DNA from 4 places in the Polycladomyces zharkentensis genome. Region 1 is predicted to be linked to each of the others. Evidence: riboswitches for the same ligand, from Rfam matches in the RefSeq annotation. Region 1 holds a riboswitch; each other region holds the start of a gene.
The links. Region 1 has a riboswitch for cyclic di-AMP ahead of JQC72_RS07860 (ABC transporter ATP-binding protein). Riboswitches for the same ligand answer to the same signal wherever they lie in the genome.
Positions count from the first base shown of each region.

Region 1 (7,899 bases):
AGTCCATCGCATAGAACAGGATGGTCACTGTTGCCGACCAGGATACCGCCTTCTTTTCATCGTCAAACAGGCACGAAAACAGGAAGCTGTATGCGCCGATCACAGAAAAAAACAGGAAACAGACCAGATTCAGTTCCATGTAGTCTGACCGATTCAAGGCGGGTTGATCCAGCAGCCAGGTATCTCCCGCGATCCCGCCGAGAAAGGTGAACAGGTTGATCAGCCCGAGCCCCGTGATGAAAAATGCGACTTGCGTCAGGATGAGCCGTGACCGGGACAACGGCGTTGACAGCAGAAATGCCATGGACCCCCGGTCGACATGCCGAGCCACCAGCCGGGTCGGGATCACCACGCTGTACACCATCAGCAGGATCAGATACAGGAAGGAGTGGTACTCAACAGCGATAAAATCGTTCAAACGCTGTACACCGGCCTCAATTCCCAACACTTTCATCATCTCTTCCGGCATTTTCTTCAGCAATTCATTCATGTCTCCGGGATTCAAGCTGGGATAGATGGAAACAATCATCAGCACATAAAGAAACGACCCGATCGCCATCGCTGCCAATGTCTTGCCGTGCAACCGCCACATTGCCCGGTACAGCGCAAGGTTCATCGTTCGTTCGCCTCCCGTCGTTCATAGTAGTGCATAAAGATTTCTTCGAGATCCATCTCTCTGTGTTCCAAATGGCGCACATCCACATCGCCCAGAGCGCGGATCAGGGGATTCAGATCACCTTGTACCTCGATTTCAACCGTGGTTGCTCCCCGGCGGACCACACTGAGCCCGGCCTGAATCAATCGGTCGATGTCCGATTTTCTTCCCAGCGTCACAACAAACGCTTTCCGCTGCTCACTGCGCAATTCCTGGACGGATTTCACAGCGATCAGCCGTCCTTTCCGGATGATGCCGACCCGGTCTGCCGTGCGCTCGATCTCCGGAAACTGATGAGAGGACATGAAAATCGTTTTTCCTCGCTTTTTTTCTTCCAGAATCAATTCCACAAACCCCCGTTGCATCAGGGGATCCAAACCGGAGGTGGGTTCGTCCAGGATCAAAATCTCCGGATCATGCATGAATGCGGCCACAATGGCCAGTTTTTGTTTCATTCCCTTGGACATTTTTCGGATCGGGACTCGGGGGTCCAGTTCCAGTCGCTCCAGCAGCTCATTCCTTCTGTCATCCTTCTGTCCACGGAGTCCCGCCATCAAATCCAAGAAACCGGTACCGTCCAGTCCTTCAAACATGGCGATCTCCCCCGGGAGATAACCGGTGACTTTTTGAATCTTGTCCGATTCATTCCAGCAGTCCATGCCCCCGATCTCCGCTTTGCCCTCATCCTGTCTCATAAAACCCATCAAGTGACGAATCGTAGTGGATTTTCCCGCACCGTTTGGTCCGAGATAACCGAATACTTCACCCCGATTCACTTCAAGGGTGAGATCAAAAATTCCCTTTTCACCCGGAAACCGTTTGGTCAATCCATGAATCCGTATCATGATCGAGCCTCCTCTCCGCCTTTCCGGCGATAAAAATCATCCGTAACGTCCATCATGGTGTCTTTCTTTCGCCATCGCCATTCTTGAGCGTAAAAGCTTCCCGTCACCAACAGAAAAAGCCACGAGAAGGGTGTCTTCCCGTGGCTTTTTGAGCACAGCAAAAACAGCCGTGCTGCCGCACGATTCCACTCCCCCTCTCACAACGCTTACGAGGTTAGCTGACGGATTCGGGTGGCTGAGAGTCACCCTACCCGGGCATTAACCCGGGATTCACCCCATGCAGTCCGTGACCGATTCGCCACAGCCTGCGGTTGGTTCCCCCGCTCCCGCGTATCGCGGGATTCAGCGATTTACGAGGATGTATTTTATTTTTAAATCGAGCTCATCATACTCCTCCGACCACCTGATGTAAAGTGTCATTTTTCATCAAAAAGGAATGAAATACCGTCATGTGACCCGATCCGTTTGATGGGAGATCCATTTCTCTTCTGTTTACTCCCCCTGACGAAATCCGTCGGGCAAATCCTTTTCAAACCATATTCCCGGATACAGGTTGATCATGAGGAATGACGAAGTGCGAAAAGATGTATGGATACGGCACTCGCAGTTGGGGCGGACTGCACCGTGTTCGTACAGTTGAGACCGCTCCTCATTGTTGATCGGGGTGAAACAGACGTTGTTCGGTCCGTTGGGGAGTGTTACAATAGACCGTACGAAACAACGACTCTTACCGTTCGGAGGGTGTCCTGTTTTGGCCAAATATACGCCGATGATGGAACAGTACTTATCGATTAAGGCAGAGTATCCGGATGCCTTTTTATTTTTCCGTTTGGGCGATTTTTACGAGATGTTTTTTGAGGATGCAAAAAAAGCAGCCGAAGAGCTGGAAATTACGCTGACCTCACGCGACGGCGGGAAAGAACGGGTACCGATGTGCGGTGTGCCGTATCATTCCGCCGAGGCGTACATTGAGCGATTGATCGAAAAAGGATACAAAGTCGCGATCTGTGAACAGGTGGAGGACCCCAAAGCGGCCAAAGGCGTGGTCAAACGCGAAGTGGTTCGCGTGATCACACCGGGAACGGTCATTGAGGAAAAAATGCTGGCCGACAAAGAGAACAACTTTTTGGTGGCGCTCGCTACCGATGGCCGTGCGCATGCGTTGGCGGCCGGGGATCTTTCCACCGGTGAATGGTACGTGACCCAGTTGGAAGGGTCATTGGACCGGCTGATGGATGAAACCGGTGCATACCGACCACGGGAAGTGCTGCTCGACCCCGCATTGGCCGGGGATCGTCACTTCCAAAAGCGGCTTGGCATGCGGTTGGGATGTCTGTTCACCCCAATGACCGAGGAGAAACTGGGGAACGCCGGTGAACTGGAAGCGGCATTGGCCCAGCAATTTCCATCGGCAAAAGAGGTGTTCACGACAGCGCTTTTGGTCCGGGCTGGCGGGATGTTGCTTCGCTATCTGCAAGATACGCAGAAGCGATCCCTGCGGCATCTCAATCGGGTTCGACGGTATGATGCCCGCCAGTTCATGATTCTGGACGAAGCGGCCCGGCGCAATCTGGAACTGACCGCTACGTTAAAGGACGGTCGGCGTCAAGGATCGTTGCTCTGGTTGCTGGATCAGACGGCGACCGCGATGGGGAGCCGGATGTTGCGCCAATGGTTGGACAAGCCGTTGGTGAACAAAGAGGCGATCGAGGAACGGCAGGACGCGGTACAGGCGTTTCTGGACGACCTGCTGTTATTGGAGGAAGTCCGGGAACGATTGAAGGAAGTGTATGATCTGGAGCGATTGGCTGCCAGGATCGCGTATGGTTCGGCCAATGCCCGGGAATTGCAAGCGCTTCGCCGTTCGCTGGAGGCGCTTCCCGCATTGCGGCAGGTGTTGGCCCGGGTGGATTGCCCGCCGCTTCGGATGATGGGCGAACATATGGATGTGTGCGCAGATGTGGCGGAGCTGATCGCCAGGGCGATCGAGGATGATCCCCCCGTTTCGGTCAAAGAGGGCGGCTTGATCCGGGAAGGTTATCATCCCCATTTGGATCGGCTGCGTACGGCGCAACGGGAAGGGAAGAACTGGATCACCCAGTTGGAGCGTCGCGAGCGGGAAGCGACGGGCATCAAGTCGCTCAAAGTGGGTTACAACAAGGTATTCGGTTACTATATCGAGGTGACCAAGGCCAATCTTCGCCATTTGCCGGAAGGTCGATATGAACGGAAACAGACCTTGGCCAACGCGGAGCGGTTTATCACGCCGGAGCTGAAGGAAAAGGAACAGTTGATTCTGGAAGCGGAAGAAAAGTCGGTGGAATTGGAGTACCAGCTGTTCACCGAGGTCCGCGAACAAGTGGCCCGGCAGATTCCGCGGTTGCAAAAGCTTGCCGAACAAGTGGCGCGGTTGGATGCGTTGCAATCGCTTGCCGCCGTGGCCGACCGCTACGGATATGTCCGTCCGGTCATCCGCACGGACGGTCGCTTGCGAATCGAAGCGGGGCGGCATCCGGTGGTGGAGGCGGCCAACCGGGAGGAGCCGTTCGTGGCCAACGACGCGGATATGGACCCGGAGGACCGCCAGATCTTGCTGATCACCGGTCCCAACATGGCCGGAAAAAGCACCTATATGCGCCAGGTGGCCCTGATCACGTTGATGGCGCAAATCGGCAGCTTCGTTCCCGCGAAGCGAGCGGAAACCCCCATCGTGGACCGGATCTTTACACGGATCGGTGCGGCGGACGATCTGGTCGGGGGCCGGAGCACGTTTATGGTGGAGATGGCGGAGACGTGTCAGGCGCTCACCCAGGCGACGAAACAAAGCTTGATCCTGCTGGACGAAGTGGGACGCGGTACCTCTACATACGACGGCATGTCTCTTGCCCATGCGATCGTGGAATACATCCACGATCATGTGGGGGCAAAAACTTTGTTCTCCACCCACTATCATGAACTGACCCGGCTGGAGGAAACGCTTCCCCGGGTGGTGAATGTGCACGCCCGATGCGTGGAGAAAGACGGAAAAGTGGTCTTTCTCCACCGGATCGAACCGGGGCGTGCTGACCGCAGTTACGGGATTCAAGTGGCTGAGCTGGCCGGATTGCCGCCGGAAGTGATCCGTCGGGCCAAAGTGATTTTGGACCAGCTGGAGGGGCAGTCGGAAACGGCCGCCACGGTTCAGCAGTTGGAGTTGTTCCCGACCGTTCCCGAACCGGAGACGCGAAAGGAAAAGGTCCCCGAACCGGAATTGAGTGAGACGGAGCGGGAAGTGCTGAAGGAACTGGCCGAGTGGGATCTGATGGGTTCCACCCCCCTGGACGCGATGCAGTTGATCCACCGTCTGCAACAACGGCTGAGATCCAGCCGGGTGTAGGGAGGGCCGAAGATGGGAAAGATCCGCATTTTGGACGATCATTTGGCCAACCAGATCGCGGCGGGAGAAGTGGTGGAGCGACCGGCATCCGTGGTGAAAGAGCTGGTGGAAAACGCGATCGATGCGGAGGCGGACCGGATCGCGGTTGAGTTGGAGGAAGGCGGTATCCGCTCGATCCGCGTTTCCGACAACGGTTGCGGCATGGACCGGGAGGATGCGAAACTGGCTTTCGCCCGGCATGCCACCAGCAAAATTCGCCGGGAGCGGGATCTGTTCGCGATCCGCACGTTGGGTTTTCGCGGAGAGGCACTGCCCAGCATCGCTTCCGTATCCCGTCTGACTCTGACCACCCAGGACGGATCAGACCAACCCGCCACCCGGCTCAAGCTGGAAGGGGGCGAAATGGTCTCGATTGAGGAAACGTCCCGTTCCCGGGGAACGGATGTGCGGGTGGAAGACCTGTTTTACAATACGCCGGCTCGTTTGAAATACCTGAAAACCGTCAACACTGAGGTTAGTCACGTGGCCGATGTGATCGGCCGATTGGCGCTGGCACATCCGAATCGGGCATTTTCGCTCCGCCACAACCGACGTGAATTGTTCCGGACACCCGGCGACGGGAAATTGATTCACGTCATCCATGCCTTGTACGGAAAACAAGTGGCGTCCCACATGGTGCAAGTGGAAGCGGAAGATCCGGATTTCCGCCTGACGGGGTTGGTGGCCCGTCCCGAGGTGACCCGGTCCAACCGTTCGTATTTGTCCATCATTCTGAACGGACGCTATATCCGCAGTGTTCCATTGGTACAGGCGGTATTGCAAGCGTATGAAACGCTGTTGCCGGTGGGGCGTTATCCGATCGGTGTGTTGTGCGTGGAGACGGACCCCAAACTGGTGGATGTCAATGTGCACCCCGCCAAGCTGGAAGTGCGCATCAGCAAGGAAAAAACGCTGTACGACCTGATCGTGCAGTCGGTTCACCAGGCATTGCACCGGCAAGTGCTTGTCCCCAAGGTGGAAAAAAAGACGGGCGGTCCGACGGTGCGAAAAACGCAAGTGGTGCAGGAACGGTTGTCCTTTGACCGGCCAGCAGAGCGGCCGCGATCGGATGAGTATCCGTCATTGTCACGTCCGATAAGGGAAGACCGGGTAAACGAGCCGCCTTCCAGGCCAGAGAGGACGGAATCCGTTTCCCGCGCCGGTTTGACCGGGCAAAAGGCGGTTCCGGATCGGTTGTCGGTTCAATCGCGGGAAAAACCGGAGCAATCGCCGACGGTCGCCGAGCAGGAATCGGAGGAGAACTCCCGTTTTCCGATGATGGAACCGTTGACGCAAGTTCACGGCACTTACATCGTGGCGCAATCGGAAGACGGTTTCTATTTGATTGACCAACATGCGGCACATGAACGGATTTACTATGAACGCTTCCTCCGCCGTATGAAAGAGACCGATCCCGAGCAACAACCCCTGTTGGTGCCGATGACGGTGGAATGCACACTGGCCGAGGCGGAAACGATCCGAAGCAAGCTGGATGATTTGCGCGCAATCGGTTTGGAAGTGGAACCCTTTGGGGGAACCACGTTTCTCGTGCGCTCACACCCGCGTTGGTTTCCCGACGGACAGGAGGAGGCGATCATCCGCGAGATCGTCGATTGGCTCAAGGAGCACGGTCGGGTGGATACGGTTCGCCTCCGGGACGCCAGTGCCAAGCTGATGGCGTGCAAAGCGGCGATCAAGGCCAACCGCCACCTGCGGCGGGAGGAGATGGAACGATTGCTCGAGGAGTTGGGGGCATGCGCCAATCCGTTCACTTGTCCGCATGGCAGACCGATTCTCGTGCATTTTTCCACCTATGAAATCGAAAAGATGTTTAAGCGGGTGATGTGAGATGTTGGTGACCACGTCTTTTCATCCGCATGCCGGACAAAGGGAAGAGGCGCGGCATCTGGCCCGTCGGCTGGGTGTGCCCTACGTCGACCGGGAGCGTTTTCCCCTGGCGGAGTTGATGGAGCGAAACGGTGCCGATTCCGCAGTGGTGGTGACGCGGGAGGGATGGCACTGGGAAGATCGCGAAGGGCGGCAGTTCTTTTTTCACCCCAACATGTCCGTCCCGCGGATCAAACAACTGCGACAGGGAAACCCCGACCCGTTGGTGACCGTCAGCGGGATGCAACCCGGAGACCGGGTGTTGGACTGCACATTGGGGATGGGAGCAGATGCCGTCGTCTCCGCCTTCGTCACCGGGCAAACCGTGACCGGCTTGGAAAGTCAGCCGGTCATTGCCGAACTGGTGGCCCACGGTCTGAAAACATATCCGGCGAAAAACGAGGAATTGAAAAAGGCGATGCGTTCCATTGAAGTGGTTTGTACCGATTATCGGGAGTTTTTGCCGCAATGTGCGGAGCGCTCATACGATATCATTCTGTTTGATCCCATGTTCCGCGAAACGGTACGCGCATCCAGCGGAGTTCAGCCGCTTCGTCTGCTGGCCAATCTGGACCCGCTGGACCCGGAGACGGTTCGTCACGCGGTTCGGGTGGCCCGCAAGGCGGTTGTGCTGAAAGAGCGGCCGCAAAGCGGCGAGTTTGAACGATTGGGATTCGACATCGTGAAACAATCCGCCCGTTTCGCACTGGGTGTGATCCGGGTCGAAGGAGGGAGGGGATGAAAGAGAAAGCGGATTTGCTCGTCATCGTGGGGCCGACGGCGGTGGGCAAAACGGCGCTCAGCTTGAAGCTGGCCGAGTCGTTTCGCGGAGAGATCATCTCCGGCGATTCGATGCAGGTATACCGGTACATGGACATCGGTACCGCCAAGGCGACGCCGGCCGAACGGGCGCGTGTCCCTCATCATATGATCGACATCGTCGATCCGGACTATCCGTTTTCCGTGGATGAATTCCAGCGGATGGTAAAAGCGAAGATCCGTGAGATCCAGGTCCGCGGAAATCTGCCGATGCTGGTCGGGGGGACGGGATTGTATGTACAATCCGTCACCCACGGGTATCAGCTGCCCGGTGTGAA
Region 1 is NZ_JAFHAP010000008.1:124,825-132,723, forward strand. It holds gene JQC72_RS07855 (efflux permease Rv1217c-related protein) at 1-616, opposite strand, end outside; gene JQC72_RS07860 (ABC transporter ATP-binding protein) at 613-1,500, opposite strand; cyclic di-AMP (ydaO/yuaA leader) riboswitch at 1,690-1,858, opposite strand; gene mutS (DNA mismatch repair protein MutS) at 2,252-4,876, shown strand; gene mutL (DNA mismatch repair endonuclease MutL) at 4,889-6,763, shown strand; gene JQC72_RS07875 (class I SAM-dependent methyltransferase) at 6,765-7,544, shown strand; gene miaA (tRNA (adenosine(37)-N6)-dimethylallyltransferase MiaA) at 7,541-7,899, shown strand, end outside.

Region 2 (7,899 bases), on a different contig from region 1:
ACATCCCACCTGCACATCATCGACAATCAACAGAATGTTCCAGCGCCGGCACAGTTCTTCCATGTTGCGGAGCCACTCAAAACTGGCCACATTGATGCCGCCTTCACCCTGAACGGTCTCAAGGATAATGGCTGCAGGGAGAGAAATGCCGCTGCCATTATCTTCGAGAAAACGCTCAATATAGCTGACCGTGTCGGCCTCACTGCCAAAATAGCCGTCAAACGGCATGGAGATCGAATTCGTCAATGGAATGCCCGCGCCTTTTCGCTTGGATTCGTTCCCGGTAATCGACAGCGAACCGATTGTCATGCCGTGAAACGCGTTGGTGAAACTCATGATTGTGTCCCGCCCGGTTACTTTGCGGGCCAGCTTCAGCGCACTTTCCACCGAATTGGTGCCTGTCGGTCCCGGAAACATCACTTTATAGTGAAGATTTCGCGGCTTTAAAATGACCTCATGGAACCGTTCCAGCAGCTTTTCTTTTGCTTCTGTCGCCATATCAAGGCTGTGCGTAATGCCATCTTCCATCAAATAGTCGATCAGCTTGGCCTTGATTCGTTGATTGTTGTGGCCGTAGTTTAACGCGCCGGCACCGGCAAAAAAGTCGACATATTCCCGGCCGTCCCGATCCCACAGCTGATAGCCGCTCGCTTTTGCAAAGACAGTCGGAAAACTCCGGCAGTAACTGCGGACCTCCGATTCCAAAGCTTCAAAAACCTTCAACGGTGAATGTAATTCCTCCGCAACTTTCACCAAATCCCCCCAGTTAAGTTTGATACCGAAACGGTCCGATCCGAAACGTCATTTCCGATTCATGAGTTCCCCCCGGGAACAGATGGGCGGGAAAACACTCCGAAACTTCACAGCACGTTGCAAAATCCCGTGCCAATCCCCGGAATAAAGCCTGGGATGCAAGATTCGACGGAGAAACGGTTGCTTCAAGATAACGGACATTTTTGCAAGCGTCCCGACGGATCAACGCTTTCAGAAGCGCCTTTCCCAACCCGTTGCCCCGTTGAGACTCGGCCACGGCCACCTGCCACACAAACAGGGTTTGCTGGTCTGCCGGTGGTCGAAAAGCGGACAAAAAACCGACGATTTGTCCCTCCTGTTCGGCAACCACACAAGTATCCGAAAAGAACTTGCACAGCATCAGGTAACTGTAAGGGGAATTGACGTCCAACACTCCGGTGTCCCGAACCAGGCTCCAGATCCCGATTCCATCCGCTACCTGTGGTTGGCGAAGCGCCACTTTGTTCATCAACCCGGTTTCCAGATTCATCACCTCCTCCCCGGTACCGACGGCTCAACGCCATGCCAAAATGTCCCGCACAGCGCGTCATCGCCGATTAAAAAAGTACAAGACCGGTGCAAACTTTCTCCCAGGAACCATCATTCCAAGGAAAAAGTCTGTACCGGTCCGTGCTTGTGCAATCCGTACGCGGTCAAAGACTCAGATCCGCCTTCTCGTGCACAGGAAAAGTCAGTCCGGCGCAAAATTGGCAAATCCCTTGGATCTCACTGCTTCAGCCGACAAGGCTGGCGGGCAAGATGGATGAGAAATGCTTCACATCTATTCCGGTGTCAATCCGGAATTCACCCCAATCGCTTGGTTCCCCCGTTTCCATCGAAATGAAATAAGGCGTCTTTAATTGTCAATATAAACTGTTTCCTACAATCAATTGTTAATATTTTTACTTTGTCTTATAATACCATATTTACCATAATGATTCATCCTCTATAAATTCCGTTGATCCCCTCGTATACTCTTTCTCCTATGTTCAGATCGGATGAATTGATCTATTCTCCCTTTCTCGCTTCGTTCCACTGCCATTCATCTCCAATTGGACATCGACTCTATCGTCTGCTGACAAAAACTGCCCAAAAACTTACGTAAACGTGGACTCTTCGGACTGTCACCAAAAATCTTTTCCGGCGGTCCTTCTTCCATAATTCGTCCTTCATCAAAGAAAACAACCCGATCCGCCACTTCCCGGGCAAAACCCATTTCATGTGTAATGATCAACATCGCCATCTTGCCCTCCGCTGCAATCTCCTTGATAACCCCGAGAACCTCCCCGACAAGCTCAGGGTCCAACGCAGACGTCACCTCATCAAACAACATGATCTTGGGTTGCATGACCAACGCACGCGCAATCGCCACCCGCTGCTGCTGACCGCCGGATAATTGTGACGGATATGCGTCGATCTTATCCAGCAACCCTACTTTATCCAACATGGTTTTGGCCTGCTCGATCGCTTCTTCCTTGGACAATCCCAATACCTTGATCGGTGCCTCCGTCACATTTCGCAAAATGTTCATGTGCGGAAACAGATTAAACTGCTGAAACACCATTCCGATTTTGCCGCGCACTTGATGCAAATGTTTTTCATCAGCCGGAACAAGCTTCCCGCCCTTTTTTTTGTGCCAGAGCAACTCACCGTCAACTTCAATCGTACCCGACGTCGGCCTTTCCAACGTCATCAAAACACGGGCAAACGTCGTCTTGCCGGACCCGCTCGGCCCGATTACCGCTACTTTTTCTGCAGGAGCCAAATCAAAATCGATTTCGTGCAACACTTGAGTTTTGCCATAGAACTTGCTGACCTTGCGGTAACGAACAATTGGGTTTATGCGATCCGATTTCACATGCATCACCTCAAAACCCCTTCAGTTTATCAATCCTTTTTGATTGAGTTGGAGCCAAGATTCCAAGCGGCGTACCAGGAGTGAGGAAAGGTAACTCAATATGAGGAAAAACACCCCGACAAGCGTAATGGGTTCCAAATAGCGGAATGAATTGGAGCCGATAATTTGCGCTTGACCCAGCAACTCGATCAGCGTGATTGCCGATAAAAGCGGCGTTTCTTTAAACATCACGATCAAATAGTTGCCCAATACGGGAACAATCGGCCGGACGGCCTGCGGGAGAATAATCCGCATCCACGTTTGCGTTTTTGAAAAGTTGAGGGCGACGGCAGCTTCCCATTGCCCGCGCGGGACCGCGTCAATACCTGCCCTGTATACCTCCGACAGATAGGTGCTATAGTGAATGCCCAATCCCAGTACACCAGCCGTGAAAGGAGACAACCTCAATCCAAAATGAGGTGCCACATAAAAAATGAAGAACAACTGAACCAATGGCGGTGTGCTGCGCACAAATTCGATAAAACCGCCGGTCACCCATGACAAAAGCTTGACCTCAGACCGTCGTGCAAAGGCGATCAACAGACCGCCGACAAGTGCAATCAAATAGGAGACGATCGTCGCACCAATCGTAATCTTCACGGCATCGAGCAGTTGCGGTAAAATTTGCAAAGTAAACGTCCAAGACCATCCCACGTTAAGACCTCCCCGTTGAAAGTCTGCGCTCCAACCAACGCACGCCCAACGTCAGCGGATAGGCGACGAGAAAATACAAGATGAGCAACAGACCGAATATTTCAGGGGTATGCTGATTCATATTGGTCCGCAAGGTTGTCGCCTGAAATGTCATATCAGAAATCGTAATCAAGGAAACCAAAGAGGTTCCTTTCAACAATTCGATGAAAAGATTACCGAAAGATGGCAACATGATGCGGAAAGCCTGCGGCAGGATCACACTCCGCATCCTCTGCCCCGGTGTCATGTTCAGCGCAACAGCCGCTTCGATCTGCCCCTTGGGGACGGCCAATATCGAGCTGCGGACGATTTCTGATCCATACGCCCCGGCGTTAAGACCGAGAGCGAGCAAACCCGCCAAATCCGCCGACAACCAGATGCCGAGCTGCGGCAGGACAAAATAAAGCCAAAACAATTGAACGAGCAAAGAGGTTCCGCGAAAAACTTCAACAAAAACAGTGCACACCGCTCGGAGCGGATAAAACCGCGACAGACGTCCAAACCCTGCCAAAAAGGAGACGAAAAAGGCCAATATCGCCGAATAGATCGTCAGCTGAACCGTGATTCCAAGCCCTTGCAGCAAAGAAGGCAATATTTTTTCGCAGACCCCGATCGGAATCACATCCTTTCCCGTTGCGATTCAAACAATCGTGTGCCTCGTGATAAATCAGGGGTCTCAGCTCATCCCTGCCCATGGACGGGATCTAAATACAGTGGGACTCTTACGGTTTGCACAGTTCATCCGCCTTTTTGTCAGGCAAGTTCTCTTCGGTGAATCCGAACAGTTTGAGAACATTCAATAATGCACCCGACTTTTTCATTTCCGCCAATTCTCGACTGAATGCATCCCGAAATTGTTTATCTTCTTTTCGGAAGGCAGCCGCTCCATATCCGAGGACACTTTTTCCGTCCACGATCGGCTGTTGAAAGTCCTTTACCTCCTCGATATCTCGGGCACCGGTGGATTCCATCATCGCCCGTAAAGAAGGACCTGTCATCGTGATCGCATCCACCCGCCCGGATTCCAATGCGGAGATCGCGGAAGGCTGATCAGGAACAATGATCATCTGATTCTCCTTCACACCCGATTTCTTCAAATAGCTGACCTCAACCGCCCCCTTCATCACCGCGACCTTCACTTGCGGATGGGCGGCGATGTCCTCATAACTGTGAAGTTTCTTCGGGTTTCCTTTTTTCACTGCGATTGCTTCCCCGATTTTGTATTCAGGATCGGCAAACACCACTTCTTTGCAACGAGTCGGGGTGATGTACATCCCCGCGGTAATGACATCAAAACGACCCGATTTCAATCCGGGAATCAATGACCCAAAGTCCACCAAAACCGGCTCGATTTTGTGAATCCCCATCTTTTTAAAAACAGAACGTGCCACCTCGACGGCTTCTCCCGTCACTTTTCCCGTTTCATCCTTATAAGCATAAGGTTTCTCATTGGCAAAACCGATCGTGACAACCCCCTCTTCTTTGGCGCGCTTGAGCGTGTCCCCACCATGCAAGCCAAAATGAAGCCCACATGCCGTCGCTGACATGATGAATACCAGCAATACGCCAACAATAAAAAAGTGTTTCTTTGACACCAAGCTTTTCCTCCTTTGTTTTTGTCGCCTCCGTCACTCACCTTTCGACCCGTATCCTCTCTCGATGAAGCGGGACTCCATGGCCACAGCCTCATCACCTTTATTCCCCGAGAGAAAAATTTGAAACGGAATTTTACTTCTTGCCTGATAAATCGAGCAATAATGATAACATCGCCATAAAATTCAGCCCCCGTTTTACGAGAGGCAATAGCGTCGGTGTATACTTTTCCAGTGCGCTTTTCATTAAAGTAGGTATAAGATAAAAAGACGGGGCAATCCCGTTGTTGGTCCCCGCCTAACATATTGTCAGAGGAAATGGTGATTTGCCCCAAACGGCTGAAGCAACGCCGCGGGCTTCTCGCTTCATCCGGTGTGGCAAACCTCCATCCACAAGTGATTTTCGTTTCATGAGTTTTGCTCGCATCGTAGGTTTCGCGTCATCCATTCGAAGAAGACGTTCACTGGTGGATCGTATCAGAGATCACTTTGCGATCGGTACACCAATTACCCACAATAAAAACACCACTTTTGTGGTGTTCGAGACTGCTGACAAAGTGTTAAACCACCCCTATTCCGGGTGTACCGTTTACATCTCCCTCCTGTTTCGCCAGCTAAAAGGTCGCTCGTGGGAAAACGGCCACCTCTTTTTCGGTATCGGATCGGGTCCGAATTTCTCGTTGAGCGACTCTGGCTGCCGCTACGGAGCGGCGCACCGCGGAGTTTGTCAATACCCTCAAACACCATTTTGTGGTGTTTAAACATTCGGCCTTTCACTTGTGACAAAAAAATCCGTTTTTCCCGGTGACCACAACCGTACTGAGGTTTTATCTTCCCATTTGTGTACCATCAGGACCTGTTCAACCCTGAAAAGCTGCTTGTTCCTGACGTTGCAGCCAGTCGATCAAAGCGTCAACGGCCGAAGCGGATTGTTCGGAGTGAAGGATGCGGTGCCCGAAATTGGGGAGAAGGAGCCATTCTTTTTCCTTTACAGTCAATGAGTCAAAAAACAGGCGAACCATATCCGCAGGGATCAAGTTATCATTTTGCCCACAGATGCACAGGGTGGGTACGGAGATGCTGGCCACGTTTTGCAACGCTTCTTCAGTTTGGACAAGCAGCTGCTGAATCCAGCGGAAAGAATACTTGAGTGGAATCAGCGGGTCCACCAACTTGGTTTGAACATACTCTCCCACAATCGACTTCAGCCTTGGGATGCGTTGCGCTTTTTTCATCAAACCATATGGATTGACGCTGAATGAAGGTGCTACCCGGCTGATGATGGAGATCAACCGCTTCGCAAAAATCGGGACGTGAATCCGTAACCCCAAAGCAGGAGCGGATAAAACAATGCCGTCGACATGATCTGACCGGTGTTGGACATACCGCGCTACGATCAACCCGCCCAAGCTGTGTCCGATCAGGTAAATGTGTCGATTCCCCAGTTTTTTTCTGAAAACATGAATCAGTTGGTCCAGATCATTCAGGTATTCATGAAAATGAGTTACATGACCGCATCTTCCTTCGGAACAGCCAAATCCCCGCAAATCATACAAAACCAAACCGAATCCATCCCGAATGAACCTTTCCCCCAAATGTTCGTACAATCCCAAGTGCTCACCCGCACCGTGTACCAATACGGCGACAGCGCGGGGGCGATGAGGAAGCCACGTCCGATATCGAAGGTGAACCCCATCCCATGTACATAACCTGTCCTCATAGTTCTCAACAGACACCCCGACAGACACTTCTCCGTCCTCCCGTGAACAAAATCTCCATCAACCAGTATGTACAATTCGCGGGAAAATCCATTTACAGTTTTTTCATTTCCCTGAAAGCCATCCTATCCGCAAACACGATGCAAACGGAAAAATATGGACTTCTCCATATGAACGAAAAAAGCAAAAAATAGTCCCGACAAAACAAAAGGGGGATTCAGATGACTTTTGTCAAAAATTGGTGGGGTTTATGCTTGGAACGGTTGAAAAAGTGGTTGTATCAGGAATATATTCGTTGGGGTACAGAAGCCAATGATTTGCCCGCAAAAAAACCACAGGAATAAATGGTGCAAAATCAAAAACCCTCGATCGACTCGAGGGGTTTTCATTTGGTGAACCGAAAACGAGAGAAGCAGCTCAAACAAAAAATACTCGATTCAGCTATAGATTGTTATCCAGTTTGGTTTTCCTGCAAAAGTGAAAATCCCCCGACATGTCGGGGGATTCGTTTTGGTGGAGCTGAGCGGGCTCGAACCGCCGACCTCTACACTGCCAGTGTAGCGCTCTCCCAGCTGAGCTACAGCCCCATATTTTGAAGTTGTCTCAACCGCTGACGAAGATTAGTTTATAACAGGTCCATAAGAAAGTCAAGCACTTTTTTTCAGGAGCCGTAAACAACCGGAAAATCGCCAGTGCACACGTGAAATCCGCCGCAAACGATTTCCATCTTATCATATCCCGATACCAATCATCTATACTGGATCAACTTGAGCCGCAACCTGGAATAACCCCAAACAACGCATAAAATCCGAACCCTGAATGGGATGTCCCTCCACATCCAGGAAATCAATGCCTACGCCCTTGTTTTTCCTTTGAAAGAAGAAACGGGGAACATCGACATACTTTCCTGTATGAACATCGAGCCCCCCCTTGTTTGCGTAAACGGGCATTTCTTCATGGATGAGCATGGAAATCTCATCGATTCCATCCATCGTGTCACTTCTGTTCTGCTGATGGGTGTTACAGTCTTTTTCTTGTATGACACGGGATACTACCGTCGAATTGATTAGCAGGGCATTGGAACAATGTCGGACTTGCTAGCTGAGGCCCCCGCGTTCGACGTTCGCTTTCATCCCAACCCCAAAGGGCTGGGTTTTTCTGCTCGCTCTTTATAAAAGTCCCCGGGGAAATTCCCGGGGACGGAATG
Region 2 is NZ_JAFHAP010000011.1:58,177-66,075, reverse strand. It holds gene ectB (diaminobutyrate--2-oxoglutarate transaminase) at 1-753, opposite strand, end outside; gene ectA (diaminobutyrate acetyltransferase) at 767-1,282, opposite strand; cyclic di-AMP (ydaO/yuaA leader) riboswitch at 1,513-1,655, opposite strand; gene ehuA (ectoine/hydroxyectoine ABC transporter ATP-binding protein EhuA) at 1,835-2,656, opposite strand; gene ehuD (ectoine/hydroxyectoine ABC transporter permease subunit EhuD) at 2,672-3,343, opposite strand; gene ehuC (ectoine/hydroxyectoine ABC transporter permease subunit EhuC) at 3,345-4,004, opposite strand; gene ehuB (ectoine/hydroxyectoine ABC transporter substrate-binding protein EhuB) at 4,105-4,977, opposite strand; gene JQC72_RS12465 (alpha/beta hydrolase) at 5,835-6,722, opposite strand; gene JQC72_RS16610 (hypothetical protein) at 6,914-7,036, shown strand; tRNA gene JQC72_RS12460 (tRNA-Ala) at 7,204-7,279, opposite strand; gene JQC72_RS12455 (hypothetical protein) at 7,445-7,684, opposite strand.
Region 2: another riboswitch for cyclic di-AMP. It lies ahead of ectA (diaminobutyrate acetyltransferase); the one in region 1 lies ahead of JQC72_RS07860 (ABC transporter ATP-binding protein).

Region 3 (7,899 bases), on a different contig from region 1:
TGCGGTGTTGGGTGTGCAGGATGCCTGGTTGGTTCTCAGGGGAATCAAAACGCTCAAAACCCGGATGGACACTGCCACCCGTTCCGCGGAAACGATCGCCCGTGCGTTGGCGAATCACCCCGAAGTACAACGGGTGTATTACACGGGGCTTCCCTCACACCCCGGCCATCGTTTGCAATGTCAACAATCCAGCGGACACGGTGCGGTGCTGTCGTTTGACGTCGGATCAGGAGAACGGGCGCGGGAGGTGCTGAGTCGCGTACGTCTCCCCATCGTGGCGGTCAGCCTGGGTGCGGTGGAAAGCATCCTCTCCTATCCGGCCAAGATGTCCCATGCTGCCATGCCGCAACATGTACGGGAGCAACATGGGATCACCGACGGATTGCTCCGGCTGTCCGTCGGATTGGAGGATGTGGATGACCTGTTGAACGATTTGGATCAGGCATTGTCGATCCGAACGGTCTCAGTCGCTTCCAACCGGTGATGAACCGGTTGAGGTTGTTGACAAAAACGCAGTGAAAGCGCACAGCCGTCTTCGGCGAACGATAACCGTTCATACCGGCAAGGATCGTTGCCGGCAAAGTCCGCGGACTCCTGTTTTCCGTCTCTGTTCCGCACGACGGGAAATTCGAACTCGCTGCCATGAGTGCGCTGCGATTCAGGAGCGGGAGAGAGAACGGCACCCGGAACCGTGAATGGATCAAATGGGTCGGCAGTCTCACCGGTCAAGGGAATACTTGACCGGATTTTTGTGTTTGAGGATGATTGTCCCGGATGATCCTTTTTTCTACATCAAATATGGTAGAATAGAGACACCCTGATACAACGGCTATTGTTTTTTGCCGTTTTCCTGCCCCGGTCTCTTTGCAATCGTGATTGTCTGTCGTATCATATCGGTTGGAATGCAGTCGGGAATCTATGAAATGGGAGAAAAGGAGTCGTATGGGAAATGACGATCAAATCGGACAAGTGGATTCGAAAAATGGCTTTGGAACACGGCATGATCGAGCCGTTCATTGACCGGAACGTCGGTAAGGGAGAAGCCGTCAGTTTCGGCCTGAGCAGTTACGGGTACGATCTGCGTGTGGCCGATGAATTCAAGATTTTCCATAACGCGCTGAACACCATCATCGATCCGAAACAGATCGATTCCAACTCTTTCATCGACTTTAAGGGAGATGTTTGCATCATCCCGCCCAACTCGTTTGCATTGGCTCGGTCGGTAGAGTATTTTCGCATCCCGGAAAACGTGCTGGCCGTTTGTGTGGGCAAATCAACATACGCCCGGTGCGGAATCATCACCAATGTGACCCCGTTCGAGCCGGGATGGGAGGGACACGTTACGCTGGAAATTTCCAATACGACGCCGCTTCCCGCCAAAATCTACGCCAACGAGGGACTTTGCCAAGTGCTGTTCTTCGAAAGCGATGAGGCGTGTGAGGTGTCGTACCGGGCCAAACAGGGAAAATACCAACATCAACGGGGAATCACCTTGCCCAGGGTTTGATGGGAGCCGCACTCCTTTCTTTTGAAAGGAGTGTTTCTTTTTTGGGAGGAAGGACGATTGCCGGCGGGGAATAAAAGTGACGGTGACAACTTGAAAAGGGGACCCGAACATGAATTACGGCGGTCGGACAATGAACCGGGGAATGGCTCATCTCCCTCTTCCTGTCATTCCCATAGGGGCCATACCGGCAAAGCTGTCACCAAGGGTAGGGGATATTGAGGACTGGCGTTGGAGATACCGGCATTTTTTCTTCAGGGGGAAGATCATGAACATCTTGGAGACAGAAAGACTCAGATTACGCAAGATGACGATGGATGATGCCGAAAACTTACTGAAAATTTTTTCAGATCCAATAGCCATGTCTTTTTATCCTGGCACGAAGACTTTCGACGAAACGATGAAGTGGATCAAATGGACACAGTCCAACTACGATCAGTTTGGAATCGGGCTGTGGATTGTTGAGCGAAAAAATGATGGTGTATTTGTTGGCCAATGCGGTTTAGTCCCCCAGGAAGTAAACGGACAACCTGAAATCGAAATCGGGTATTTGTTCGCAAGGGATTATTGGGGACAAGGATTTGCTACTGAAGCGGCGAAAGGATGTCGCGACTGGGGCTTCAAACATTTAGATTCACCGAGATTGATCTCACTCATCGATCCTTCCAATGCACCTTCAGTACGAGTTGCTCAAAGACTGGGAATGAAGCTGTCCGGAAGCATAAAAAAATGGAATAAATCCATTGATGTATATGCCATATCCCGCGATCGAAAAGTTTGACCAACAGGTCCATTGCCATGAAAAGCGGCGGAAGCAAGAGGCTCAAAAAGAGTGGAGGCAAAAGTTCCTTCAGTCTGCCGGAGAAAACGTGCCGGAAGTGACGGTGGGAGACGGAGCCATCCATCCGGCGTAATAAGCAAAGCCCAACCTGCGTCGATGACAGGTCGGGCTTTCTTGATGGTTTCATTTGCGCAAATGGAACGGCACTGTGGAGACGATGACATCTTTTCTCAACAACAGCAGGAAACGCAGCCACAGCGCGGATTGGTTGTGCAAAAAGCGCTGCCACCACCTGCGGGGGATGAATTCAGGGATCAGGACGGTAATCAGGTTGTCGCCTACCCGTTCCTGGACCATGTCGATGAACCTCAGCACGGGGCCGTTGACGCTTCGGAAACGGGAACGGGTGACAACGAGGCGGACGCCGGGATTCCATTGCTCCCACTTTTTCTCCATCTTCTCCGCATCTTCCTCGGTGAAGGCCACGTGGATTGCCACCACGTCATCCCCGATCGTCTTGGCGTAGGCGATCGTGTTGCGAACGACGCGGCTGATACCCCCGACAGGGATGATAATCACATGATCTTTCTTTTCCGGTTTGTCGGTGGCGATGTCGATGCGCAACTCTTCCGCGACAGCCTCATAGTGTTTCCGAACTTGATAAAAGGCGAAGATGAACACCGGTATCACCAATACCACGATCCAAGCGCCTTCCGTAAATTTGGTGACGGCGAAAATCAGCAGGACGATGAACGAGACGACCGCACCCGCGGCGTTGATCGCCAATTTGCGCATCCAGCCCGGGTTGCGCTGCTTCCACCTGCGAACCACCATCCCGGTTTGGGACAAGGTGAACGATAAAAAGACACCGATCGCATACAAGGGGATTAACCGTTCCACTTCTCCTTCAAACGCCACGATCAACCCGATTGCGGCCAAGGCCAACACGATGATGCCGTTGGAGAAATTGAGCCGGTCTCCGCGGGAAGCAAACATCCGCGGCATAAATTTGTCCTTGGCCATAATGGAGGCCAACAGCGGGAAGCCTGCAAAGGCGGTGTTGGCGGCCAGAATCAGGATCAGCGCGGTAGTCCCCTGGATGTAATAATACGGAAGCGTTCTGCCGAAGGTCTCTTCAGCGATTTGGGAAAGCACCGTCTCTGTCGGACTGGGCGTGATGTGATACAGATATGCCAACATGCTGGTCCCGCCGAACAACACGGCCAGCAATAATCCCAGAAGCGCCAATGTACGCGCCGCATTTTTCGTCTCCGGTTTCCGGAAGGCGGGAGTGGCGTTGGAGATGGCTTCGACGCCGGTCAATGCAGAGCATCCGGACGAGAACGCTCGCAACAATAAGAACCAAGTGAGACCGACCGGAAAGGTGTGTGTCACCGGTGGGACGTCGGCAGGAATCCCATGGACCGCCACATTGCCCAACCCTACGAGCACCAGACCCAGCATGCCCAGGATAAACAGGTAGGTGGGGAATGAGAAAATCGTTCCGGATTCGCGTAAACCCCGCAAGTTGAGGATCATGAGGAGAAGGACGAAGAATACGGAAATGAGCGTACTGTGATTGTGCAAAACCGGAAATGCCGAAGTGATCGCGTCCGTACCGGCTGAAACACTGACTGCCACTGTCAGTGTATAGTCGATCAACAACGACGCACCGGCGATTAACCCGGCAAACCAACCCAGGTTGTCTGTTGAAACGATGTAGGCACCGCCCCCTCCGGGGTATTCGTGGATGATTTGCCGATAGGAAAGGATGAGCAGTGTCAACAAACCGATAATCGCGCCGGATATGGGCAATGAATACCAAAGCGCCAGCACGCCGATCGGGGCGAGTACATGCAGGATCTGCTCCGTACCGTAGGCGACTGACGACAGCGCGTCCGATGATAAGATAGGGAGCGCTTTCCAAATCGGCAGTTTTTCTTCCTGCAGTTGCTCAGTACGAAGCGGGCGCCCGATGATCAAGCGTTTCAGTGAGGACAACATCACATACACCTTCCCCAGATAAATTCCGTTTTTGTTTAAAACGCAAAAAAGCCATTGAAGTGCCCACTTCAATGACTTTTGGTCATGTGAAGAAGCACACTTCCCTCTCAGCACGCTTACGAGGTTAGCTGACGGATTCGGGTCCGTGAGAGTGACCCTACCGGTGATGGCACCGGATTCACCCCAAAAAATTGGTTCCCCCGTTCCTGTACGGATTCAGCGCTCGAAGTGTGAAACTGTTGATGATTAGGTTTTGTCATGATTAGCATTCTAATACGATTACCGGAACCTGTCAATCAAGGTTTGACAACCGGCCGTAGCAAAATGGCGACAGTTTTTGTCGAACATGGAGGGATTCTGTCGGAATTTGCGGAAAGGATATACCATTTCATCCCTTTTATGGAGGTTGTTATGAAGGCTCCGGTGAGTTGGTTGGCGGGCGGATGGATGGGAGGCATCGGCGTTGCATTGGCATGGGGAAGCGGGTACGGTGGATGGTGGTTGTTCGGGGCGGTTGTTGTCGGGATGGGGGGAGGATGGGTGTGCCTGTGGCGTTGGCGGATGTGGACGGCAACATGCACGCTGCTCTCTTTTTTTGTCGGAGCCGCCTATACGTCCTGGGTGGATGCCCGCAATGTCTCGTCTATCGATGATCGGTTGGCCGATCACGTTGGCATCAAGATGTATGGGGTTATCCAGTCCGCCCCTGAGGTGGATGGAGATCAGCTCACCTGTATGGTGAAAGTCCGATGGATAGAGGTGGATGGTGCCGTTCGGCGCTTGGAAGACGAAAAAGTGTGGTTTCGTCTGCGAGTGCAATCACCGACGGAGTTGCGGACGATTCGCGATTGGACAAGCGGGACGCGGCTGTCGGTGGACGGTGTACGGTTGACTCGACCGGAACCGGCGCGAAATCCAGGCGGTTTTGATGCACGATCGTTTTATCGCCGTCAATTTGTGCATTGGATTGCGTCGACTGACGGGCTTCACGGGGTGTCGGCGGAACAACCGCCTCCATGGCATGTATTCGCATGGGCAGACCGGATTCGGCAAAGTGGCGGCGAAACGCTGGCACAACTGTATCCTGCGGAGATTTCCGGTCTGATTCGCGGATTGGTGCTGGGAGAGAGGAAAGCAGTGCCGGAGGAGGTAGACCGCCTGTTTGCCCAATGGGGACTGACGCATTTGTTGGCCATTTCCGGGATGAATGTGGCCGTCTTCGTCGCGGGCGTGTACGGTTTGTTGACCCGATTGCGCTTGACGCGTGAAGTGGCAGGCGGACTCACGATGGTATCGTTGCCGATATTTGCATGGGTGACGGGGGCGGAAGCATCCGTTGTCCGGGCGTGCATGATGGCCGGTTTCACCCTTGTTGCCGCGGTTTTCGGCAAGTGGCACGACCGGCTGTCCTTTTTGTTTCTGGCAGGATGGATGATGCTGTTGTGGAATCCGTATCAGCTCCTGGAGGCGGGGTTTCAGCTCACCTGTTTGATCACCCTCGGGCTGCTGTTGGCTGTCGAACCACTCAGTGGCCGGTTTCCATTACCTTGGAAGCGTGGCAATCAATTGTTGGCGGTCACATTGATCGCCCATCTGGTATCATTTCCTGTGATGATCGTCTATTTTTATGCTTTTCCCACTGGCTCTTGGTGGGTCAACCTGTGGGTCGTCCCGATTGTCGGTAGCGTGGTGTTCCCTTTGGCACTCCTCTCCTTGATGTTGGGCTGGATCGCACCGGTATTGGGAGCGGTGCCTGCCTGGGTATGCACTTGGGTGACAAAAGGGCTGTTATGGTTGTTGGAACGGTTTTCCGCGGGACCGGGAATGTTGACGTCATGGTCACCGCCGTCATGGATATGGTGTGCGGCATACGCGGCGGTATGTGTATACGCATTGTACGCTTGGACGGGCAACGCGCTTTATCCCCGTCGGCATCGCTGGTGTTCGCTTGCGTTGCTAACGGGTCTGATCTTCTACTCCTATCATCCGTTTTACGGGGGGATGGAGGCGCGCATCACCTTTCTCGATGTGGGGCAGGGGGATTGTGCCGTCATCGAGACACCGAAAGGACAAGTCATCGTAGTGGACGGAGGTGGAATGCCGTCATTTCCGCAAAAGTCGTGGCAACGGCGGCAATATTCCTACGACGTGGGAGAGAACACGGTGGTTCCATATCTGCGTTTTCGCGGCATTCGACAGATCGACTACCTCATCATGACGCATGGGGATACGGATCACATCGGAGGCTTGCAAACAGTGGCGGAACAATTCCCTGTTCGCTTCGTCCTGCGCAATCCCCACCCGCCCCGTACCGAGACGGAACGGAAATTGGTGCGAACATTGATCGAACAAGGTGCCCGTACCGTCACGCCTTCTCCCGGAACGGCATGGACACTGGAACCGGGGGTTGCATGGCAGTTTCTCCATCCCGATCCTGCTCATCTCGCGACCGACGAACGAACCAACAATGATTCCATTGTTTTTTTGCTGCAGATCCAACGTTTCCGCTTGCTGATGACGGGTGACATCGAGCAGGAGGCGGAAGCGGACTTGATGGGGAAGTGGCGCTTTCCACCTGTGGATGTGCTGAAAGTGGCCCATCACGGAAGCCGTACATCAACCGGAGAATCATGGCTTGCGCAAGTCCGTCCCGGTTTCGCCGTGATCTCGGTCGGCCGGCATAATCGGTTCGGCCATCCGGCTCCGGAAGTGATCCGCCGCTTGCAAAGCCATCGGATTCGCGTGTATCGGACGGATCGTCACGGGGCGGTGACCATCCGGATTCGTCCCGCCGGCTGGACGGTGGAAACGATGATGTCGGAGGCAAGATGACGTCACGGATTGCTGGTCGTTGGAAACCGTCGTGTCATTGTCTCCAGTGTGTGTCTGGTGAATACTGTCCGGGTTCTTTCCCGGTTCGCCCCACCTGCGCCTTGCAAGAAAGAAAATCATGACCGCTCGGACCCGGTCAGTGCAGGATGCGGGCAAAGTCCGTTTCGCTTTGAGGAAATGGCCCGCGATTTCAAACCGGCGCTTTCCCGAGTCTTCGCTCAGTTCAGGCTCAGGTCTTCGCTCGCCTGGAAAAACATTGCTCCCTTACGGTATGCCGGCCGCGCCCGAGAAAGGCGATCATTTTCCCGCGGGTATACGTAAACCTCTCGTAAACAGGAGCAAAAAGATGCTCCACCCTGTACCGTAACCGACGATGGCACAGAAGCGGAACAGGTTGTCCCGTCTCGGATCAGACCGGCTTGTCCGACTGTGGTACAATGGGAATGAATTTGCTCCCGGGAGAGCGTACCGCAGTCCGGATTCCAATCAAACAGCAACTTTTGATACCCCAGGACCGTCTGGTAAATTAGGAGGGATAAATGTGGTCGAAGCGGAATGGGTCAAACGGGCGCAAGCCGGCGATCGCGAGACCATGATCCGGCTGCTGCGGGAAATTGAGACACCAGTCTACCGCACGGCCTATTATCTCCTGGGAAATGAGCAGGATGCGCTGGACGCGACCCAAGAAGCACTGCTAAAGATCTATCATCGGATTTCTACTTTTCAGGGGCAATCCCGCTTTGAAACTTGGGCGCAACGGATTGTGACCAACATTTGT
Region 3 is NZ_JAFHAP010000004.1:334,679-342,577, reverse strand. It holds gene JQC72_RS03505 (aminotransferase class I/II-fold pyridoxal phosphate-dependent enzyme) at 1-484, shown strand, start outside; gene dcd (dCTP deaminase) at 950-1,507, shown strand; gene JQC72_RS03495 (GNAT family N-acetyltransferase) at 1,617-2,285, shown strand; gene kimA (potassium transporter KimA) at 2,469-4,289, opposite strand; cyclic di-AMP (ydaO/yuaA leader) riboswitch at 4,387-4,521, opposite strand; gene JQC72_RS03485 (DNA internalization-related competence protein ComEC/Rec2) at 4,701-7,121, shown strand; gene JQC72_RS03480 (RNA polymerase sigma factor) at 7,663-7,899, shown strand, end outside.
Region 3: another riboswitch for cyclic di-AMP. It lies ahead of kimA (potassium transporter KimA); the one in region 1 lies ahead of JQC72_RS07860 (ABC transporter ATP-binding protein).

Region 4 (7,899 bases), on a different contig from region 1:
TAAAACGAAATTATTTTAAATGTTATTAGAAAAATGGATAGTTGTCGCTTAAAACGATTAATTATAGATTATAGCAAAGGGGCAAATATGTAATAGGTAGTGATTTTTAGCTCTTGATTTGATTCAAAGAGGAACCCTTAATAAATATACTTATTCCATCCCCTCCTCAATTCCAACACACTGATCTGCGGGCGGCAGCAGAAGCGAATCGGAAGCAAGGTGGTTCCGACACCGCGGTTGACATACAACTGCATACGATTCAGCCGATACCATCCGTCCACATACTTTTTCGCTCCCGGCGGTGTGATCACATGACCAAGCAGAGGCAGCCGAATTTGCCCGCCATGGCTGTGACCGGACACTTGCAGGTCGACGGGATGGTGCTTCGCTTCATCCGCAACATCCGGACAGTGCGACATCAGGATGGTGCCGGCGTGTGCGGGTACCCCTTCCAAAGCGTTCCGGATATCCGGAAGCGACATCAGCATATCTTCAACACCTGCGAGTACGATCACATCCCCCTCTTTTCGAATCAGGCGGTGTTCGTTTCGCAACACCTCAAAACCGCTCCGTTTCCAGCCGTCAACGATCGCTTCGGGATCGCGGTAATCGTGGTTGCCCAGTACGGCGAATTGGCCGAGTGGGGCACGCATTCGGGACAAATACGGGATCGCCACGGTTATGACATTGGGGTCATCGTCGACCAGATCACCGGTGAACAGAAGCAAATCGGGCCGACAACGCCGGATCGTTTTCACAATGGGGTCCAAATCCTGTGCCATCAGGTGAAATCCGAGATGCAAATCGCTGAACTGCACGATCCGCACCCCATCAAATGCTTGCGGTAAACGGGGAATGCGGATGGACACGTGCACTGCCTCGAGCCAATACGGTTCAATTCCATATCCGTACAGACCCGCGGAACCGGCCAATCCGGTTAATCCCATCGACACCGTCATCAATCGTTTGAGAAATTGCCTTCTGGTCAGCTTGGTGTGAATTTGCATGTTTTTCCCCTTTTCATTCGGCTGGGGGTGTTCGGTCATATGGATCTGGCGGTGATGTTTCCCGGGTAAGAGACGGGCAAAGCCTAACAGAGAGCATAATCCCGCGAAAGCGCTGGAACCCCATCGAGCGCATTTGTTTCTAAGCGAAGCGTATTTTGCCCTTCCTACGCTCCCGGTCCAATACGGAATTACTTCCCGGAAGAGCGCAGGTGAAACAAGCCGGGAAGCAATGCGGACAATATGATTTGCATGCCTCAGGTTGAGAATAGCATGAGTGGTTCTCTTTCACCATTCATTTTTCAACATCCTTCATTGAAGTCACCTGTACTGAGCCCGGACGATAGAAAGTGTCCTTTTCCGTAGAATAAGGTTCACCTCGATCAACAGGACTCAAGCGCAAAAAATATCGCGTTCTCTTAGCAATTACATGCTTGTGATCTGATTGATCCACTCAAATACAACTTACATTCCCCGATGGAAATGAAATTTTACGGATCTATTGATTGCCACAAAAAGGAAATCATGAGCGAATAAAGAGAATGGGGCGCAAAATTCCACGTGAAAGGGTGATCGGTGAAAGCGAGAGTGAGGGGGGCAATCGTCACGCCGTCCAAGCCCGTCATTGATGAAAAAGGAGAGGATCAGATTGCTGAGAAGATGGGGGAAGCTGCTGATTGCTTGTTTGTTGACGGTTTCGTTGGCGATCATGCCGGTGATGGGAACAAATGCCCAGAAAGGTTCAACGACGAAAACAAGCGTACAAAAACAGCATCGATCGACCCAGGAACAGATGAAACAGCGTGCAATGACGCGGTTAAAACAGATGAAAGCCCACGGAATTTTGCGGTTACCGAGTGTTGCGGCGTTGGGGCAAAAAGGAATGAAGTTGGGCAAACAGGGTACCGCGCAGTCAACCGAACCATCCGTAGTGGAATTCAAAGGGCAAGCCACCATGTACGACATCCATTACTTCTACTTCAGTCTCAGCCGGCAAAGCGATATCGAAGTGATCGACGTGGCGGGACAGGAAGTTCCCTACTACCTGGTCAATGCGGATACCCTGCGGTATGTGACGGATACACACGACATGCCCGCGGGCAACTATTATCTGATCACTTTCGGATTGGTGGGTGCTTCCCAACCGTACCATTTCAAATTGAGCGGGGAAGGGTTGATCCCGGAAAATTCGTACCCGGAGCAAGCTCATTTTACCACCCGGTTTCCTTTTGGTGACGCTCATTACACCCGGTTGAATCAGGGAGAGGAAGACCAGGTGCACACGTTGATTGCCCGTGCGGAAGACGGTGCCGGGTACGTCTATTTGAACGATCGGCCGGTCGGAGACAAAAAAACGGGTGATTTCACCATTCAGACAACATTCCGCCTGGGATACAACACATTGACCTATGATGTGTTTCGCAATGGCTCCCGCAACTGGATATCCACCAACTACGAAGTGATCGGCACCGATCTGATCCGATTGGACGGGGCGGACCGTTTTGAGGTGTCGGCCAATATCAGCCGGGAAATCGACAAACGATATGCCGACCCGCAAACAGTATACATCGCAAGCGGTTTGACCTATCCGGACGCGCTATCCGGCGCCCCGTTGGCGACGCGGATGGAAGCTCCGCTGTTGCTGACACAGCCGGATCATCTGCCTGACAAGGTAAAAGCCGAAATCGAGCGACTGAAGCCGAAACATGCCGTGATACTGGGCGGGACGGGTTCCGTGTCCACTCAGGTACGCGGAGAATTGGCCAAGATGGGAATTGTGGCGGAGCGTATTTCGGGTGCAGATCGATTTGAAGTGTCTGCCAACACGGCGGATCGTCTGGTCCGTATGCAGCCGACCGATACGGCCGTTATCGCGTCGGGTACAGTGTTTTCCGATGCGCTGTCCGTTTCCGTGCCCGCAGGTCTCAACGGATATCCGTTGCTGCTGGTGAAACGGGATGCCATCCCCGAAGCGATCAACAAGTTTCTCCAAGCCCATCCGGAGATTCGTCGCTTCATCATCGCGGGCGGTCCAGCCACGGTGGACGACCGCGTCATGGCTGAACTGGACAAACGGGGCGAGGTGGATCGGATTTACGGGGTGGACCGTTACGACGTGTCGGTCAATGTGGTTCGTTATTTCGGCATGTACACCGATTCCGCCGCGTTGGCACGGGGGGACGTGTTTACGGATGCCTTGTCCGGAGCTCCGCTGGCCGCGATGTCCGGCACACCGCTGTTCCTCACTCCTTCCGACCGGTTGCATTCCTATGTGGAAGCTCATTTGAGCGAAGTGAGGTCACAGATCGGGCCGTTGAATTCCGTTTACCTGTTTGGCGGAACGGGTTCCATTTCGACGGCCATCGAGAAAAGGATGCAATGGTATTTGGGGTACTGACCGAACGTATCCGGACAGATGAAAGCCACCCGTCCAGCGACTGGAGGGTGGCTTTTTTTCAGCGAAAAATGTCGGATCATCCTTCCGTTCAGGTTCATTGTGGAAACTGGTGCGGAAGGTTTTCTTTGTTAACTGAATTCATGCAATTAACGGTTGGGCTTTGATGCGATCCTCTGGTAAAGTATAAGGAAGTAGTGAAAAAGAGGAGGAAGAGTCATTGTACCGGATGATCTTGTTTGACGTGGATGGGGTGTTTTTAAGCGAAGACCGATGCTTTGACGCTTCCGCACTCTCCGTGTGGGAGCTGTTGTACAATCCCCTTTATTTGGGATTGCGGGGAGATGTGTTTACCACACAACCTTCCGAGGAAAAAATCCGTCAATTGCGCCAGCTGGTGTTTGACAGCGACAAGGTATTGGATTGGATCAAAACACGGGGAATCAACTCCAACTGGGACATGGTACAGATGACGTTTTCCCTGCAATGGCTACGCTTGTTGAAACAAATTCAGCCTGAGCGGCCGGATTGGGTGGCGGAAGCGATGAGCGGACCCGTCACAGCCGATGTGTTGCGCCGGTTGGGCGGACGGTTGCGTGAAGCGGGCATCGCGTATCAGCCGCAGTTTGATGCATTCATCCCGGCATTGGCCGAGTCGAACGCCACCAAGCAGGAATTGATCGTGTATTTCAACACGTTGGCGAAAGAGTGGTTGGGTGTGGAAACCGAGGCGTTCTCACCCAAAAGCGCGTTGTGGGAGTTGGGCCGCCAAGTGTTCCAAGCATGGTATCTGGGTGATGACCGATACCGGCAGGTGGAAGGCGAGGAACCAGCCACACCGGGCAAAACCGGATTTTTGCATCAGGAAATTCCGCTGGCCGACCCCAAAGAGATCCGACGAGTGCTGGACGGGTTACGGGCAGAGGGCATCGTGCTGGGATTGGGAACCGGCCGGCCGCTGATCGAGACGGAAGTGCCGCTTACCGCGCTCGGATTATATGATGCGTTTGACCCGGATCGAATCGTCACCGCCGACGACGTGATTCAGGCCGAACGGGCGCACCCGGAACATGCCCCGCTCAGCAAACCGCAACCATACACTTATTTAAAAGGGTATTTCGGTCGGAGCACAACGGATGCGGAAGTACTCACCTTCGAGTTGCCGTTGCCCAATGGTGAGGAAGTGCTGATCGTGGGGGATTCGGTGGCCGATTTGTTGGCGGCCCGAAAAATGGGGTGCAAGTTTGCAGCCACGTTGACGGGATTGACCGGAGAGGCCGCGCGGTCCAAATTTGAGGAGTTGGGCGCCGATTATATTGTACGCGATGTGACGGAATTGTCTCGTGTTTTCAGCGAAGCCGGAAAGTAATCCGTGGATGGCTCACTGAGACAGGTTGACCAAGTGGCCCCAGATCCTGTCCTGTCATCTCAGGCGCAATGTTTTCCCATGTGAGCGATGGTCAGGCCCGGCCAAGCGGAGAAGCGGGAAAGCGCAGGGCTTTGTCGCGGAGAATTTCCTTTTGAGCGAAGCCCGCTATGTCGCGGCCTTCTCCTTCGATTCGAAACGGGCAAGACTTGCTTCTCTGCAGGGCGCAGGCGGAGTGAGCCGGCAAATGATGTGTGCCATCTCGAGAAATCGTAGTTCGCGGACTTTATCAACAACTTGGTGGGATTTCAAACGAAAACTTTTCATACATCTAAGTTGACTATCATTCCACGTTTTTTGCATAATAGAATCGGGAAGGATGTAAGTGCCCGTCCTTTTTCGAAGATGAAAAAGGACCAAATCCTACATAATTGGAGGGTGAATCATGGCCAAGCACGAACTGCCTGCACTCCCTTATGCCCATGATGCGTTGGAGCCGTACATCGATGCGCAAACGATGGAAATTCACCATGGCCGGCATCACGCCACGTATGTCAACAACTTGAATGCGGCGTTGGAAGGTCATGCCGCCTTGGCGGAAAAATCGATCGAAGACCTTTTGCGTAACATCGATCAGGTGCCGGAAAGCATTCGTACCGCTGTGCGAAACAACGGGGGCGGTCATGCGAACCACAGCCTGTTCTGGCAAATCATGAGTCCGAACGGTGGCGGCGAACCGAGCGGGGAGTTGGCGAATGCCATCAACCAAACCTTTGGCAGCTTCGATAAGTTCAAAGAAGAATTCACCAAAGCGGCAACCACCCGTTTCGGTAGCGGTTGGGCTTGGCTGATCGTGAAAAAAGACGGTTCTTTGGCTGTGACGAGCACACCGAACCAAGACAGCCCGCTGATGGATGGAGACACGCCGATTTTGGGTCTGGACGTGTGGGAGCACGCCTACTATCTCAAATACCAAAACAAGCGTCCGGAATACATCAAAGCGTTCTGGAACGTGGTCAACTGGGATGAAGTCGCCAAACGGTACCAAGCGGCACGCGGATAAGAAGAATCGACAAAAGCGCGGTGGAATCTTCCGCCGCGCTTTTTTTGTCGTGGAATTTCCAAGGAAATACATACCTTACATTCTAATCATTTTCTATTGAAAGGTATCCATATCCAACTTATAATGGACAACGTGTATCAATACAGCCGAATCTTCGCGTCGGTGTTCGGCGCGGGGTACGGGGGACGCAATCCATGTTGGGGTGAAGCCGCCGTTTCGGCGGCCGGGATCAACTCCTTTCCCGAACCCGTCAGCTAACCTCGGAGGCTTGAAAGGAGGAGAAACAGTGTCTGCTTTGAAAAAGTGGGCGTGGGTGCTCACGGGTGCAGTGGTTGCAGTGATCGTAGCCGCGGTACCGTTTGGAAGCGGTAAGGCGGAAGCGGCTGCACCGACGATGATCCAATACGGCAGTAAAAACGGAGATGTCTGGGACTTGCAATATCGCTTGCAACAGCTGGGGCTGTACCGTGACAAACTGGACGGCATATACGGTTTGAACACGGAAAAAGCGGTTATCAAGTACCAGATTCAGCATAAATTGCGGATCGATGGCATTGCCGGTCCCCAAACGTGGGGATCGTTGAAGCGGCATACCGTGTCCAAAAAGACGGTATCCAAAAAGGTCCACAAACAGCCTCGTCATTCTGTAAATTCTCGCTTTTCGAAAAAAGACATTTCATTGATTGCACGAGCTGTATACAGTGAAGCGCGAGGTGAACCTTACAAAGGGCAAGTGGCTGTCGCTGCCGTGATTTTGAACCGGATTGATTCACCGGAGTTTCCGAAAACAGTAAGCGGTGTGATTTTCCAAGACGGTGCGTTTACGGCGGTACAGGACGGGCAGTTCTGGTTGAATCCCAACAGTACAGCCTATCGCGCTACGATGGATGCGATCCGGGGATGGGACCCGACAAACGGTGCATTGTACTATTTCAACCCGGACACCGCAACTTCTGATTGGATCTGGTCTCGCCCGCAAATCAAAAAAATCGGAAAGCATATTTTCACGAAGTGACGAGGAAAAGCCCGTTCCCTTGGGGGACGGGCTTTTTTTCGTGAGTAAAAACGAGGCTGTACGGAAATATTATGAGAGGAGGTTTTTTCATCATTTTCCGCTTGACAAAAGTAAGTATATAAATGCATAATATCAACGTAACTAAAGTTAGTTCATATTCCGTCATCACTATTCCACAAACGAAAGGAAGGAAACCCACATGGCGACCGTTTTGTACATCACTGCCAACCCCAAACCGGAGGAGCAGTCGTTCAGCTTGCAGGTGGGACGGGCATTTTTGAATGCCTACCGGGAGGCCAATCCCGAAGATACAATCGTCGAGTTGGATGTGTATAAACTGGACATCCCTTTCTTGGACGAAGATGTGTTCAGCGGTTGGGGCAAATTGCAGCAGGGAACCGCGTTTGAGGAATTGTCCGCAGAGGAGCAGAAAAAAGTGGGACGGATCAATGAGATCGTCGATCAGTTTGCGGCAGCGGACAAATACATCATTGTCACCCCGATGTGGAACTTCAGCATTCCTCCGCGGATGAAGGCGTACATCGACTCCATCTGTATCGCGGGCAAAACATTTAAGTACACCGAAAACGGTGCAGTCGGGCTCTTGAAAGGCAAAAAAGCCGTCCATATCCAAGCGCGCGGCGGTATCTACTCCGAAGGTCCGACCAAGGAATTCGAGTTCGGTGACCGTTATATCCGTGCCGTGTTGTCGTTCCTGGGTGTGGATGATGTGGAATCCGTCATTGCCGAAGGCATGTCGCAATTCCCGGACAAAGCCGATGCGATCAAGCAAAAAGCCGTTGAACAAGCGCGTGAGTTGGCCAAACGCTTCTAAGTACAATGAATCGGGAAAATTGCACAACCCCCTCTCAGCCCTCATCAAGAACGACCGACCGCCCAAATGGGCGGTTTTTTCCTTTTATTGTCCGCCACATCATTTGTTCCCCTTGATGGGAAACTATTTGCAGGGGGTGGAAAGATGGCTCGAAAACGACGCAGGCGATTGTTGGTACCCGAGTCACGGCCGGCCTTGGAGCGGTTGAAAGCCCAAGTGAT
Region 4 is NZ_JAFHAP010000005.1:58,809-66,707, forward strand. It holds gene JQC72_RS04795 (metallophosphoesterase) at 138-1,007, opposite strand; gene JQC72_RS04800 (cell wall-binding repeat-containing protein) at 1,654-3,402, shown strand; gene JQC72_RS04805 (HAD family hydrolase) at 3,629-4,768, shown strand; gene JQC72_RS04810 (superoxide dismutase) at 5,211-5,828, shown strand; cyclic di-AMP (ydaO/yuaA leader) riboswitch at 5,963-6,111, shown strand; gene sleB (spore cortex-lytic enzyme) at 6,115-6,843, shown strand; gene JQC72_RS04820 (FMN-dependent NADH-azoreductase) at 7,043-7,678, shown strand; gene JQC72_RS04825 (alpha/beta-type small acid-soluble spore protein) at 7,823-7,899, shown strand, end outside.
Region 4: another riboswitch for cyclic di-AMP. It lies ahead of sleB (spore cortex-lytic enzyme); the one in region 1 lies ahead of JQC72_RS07860 (ABC transporter ATP-binding protein).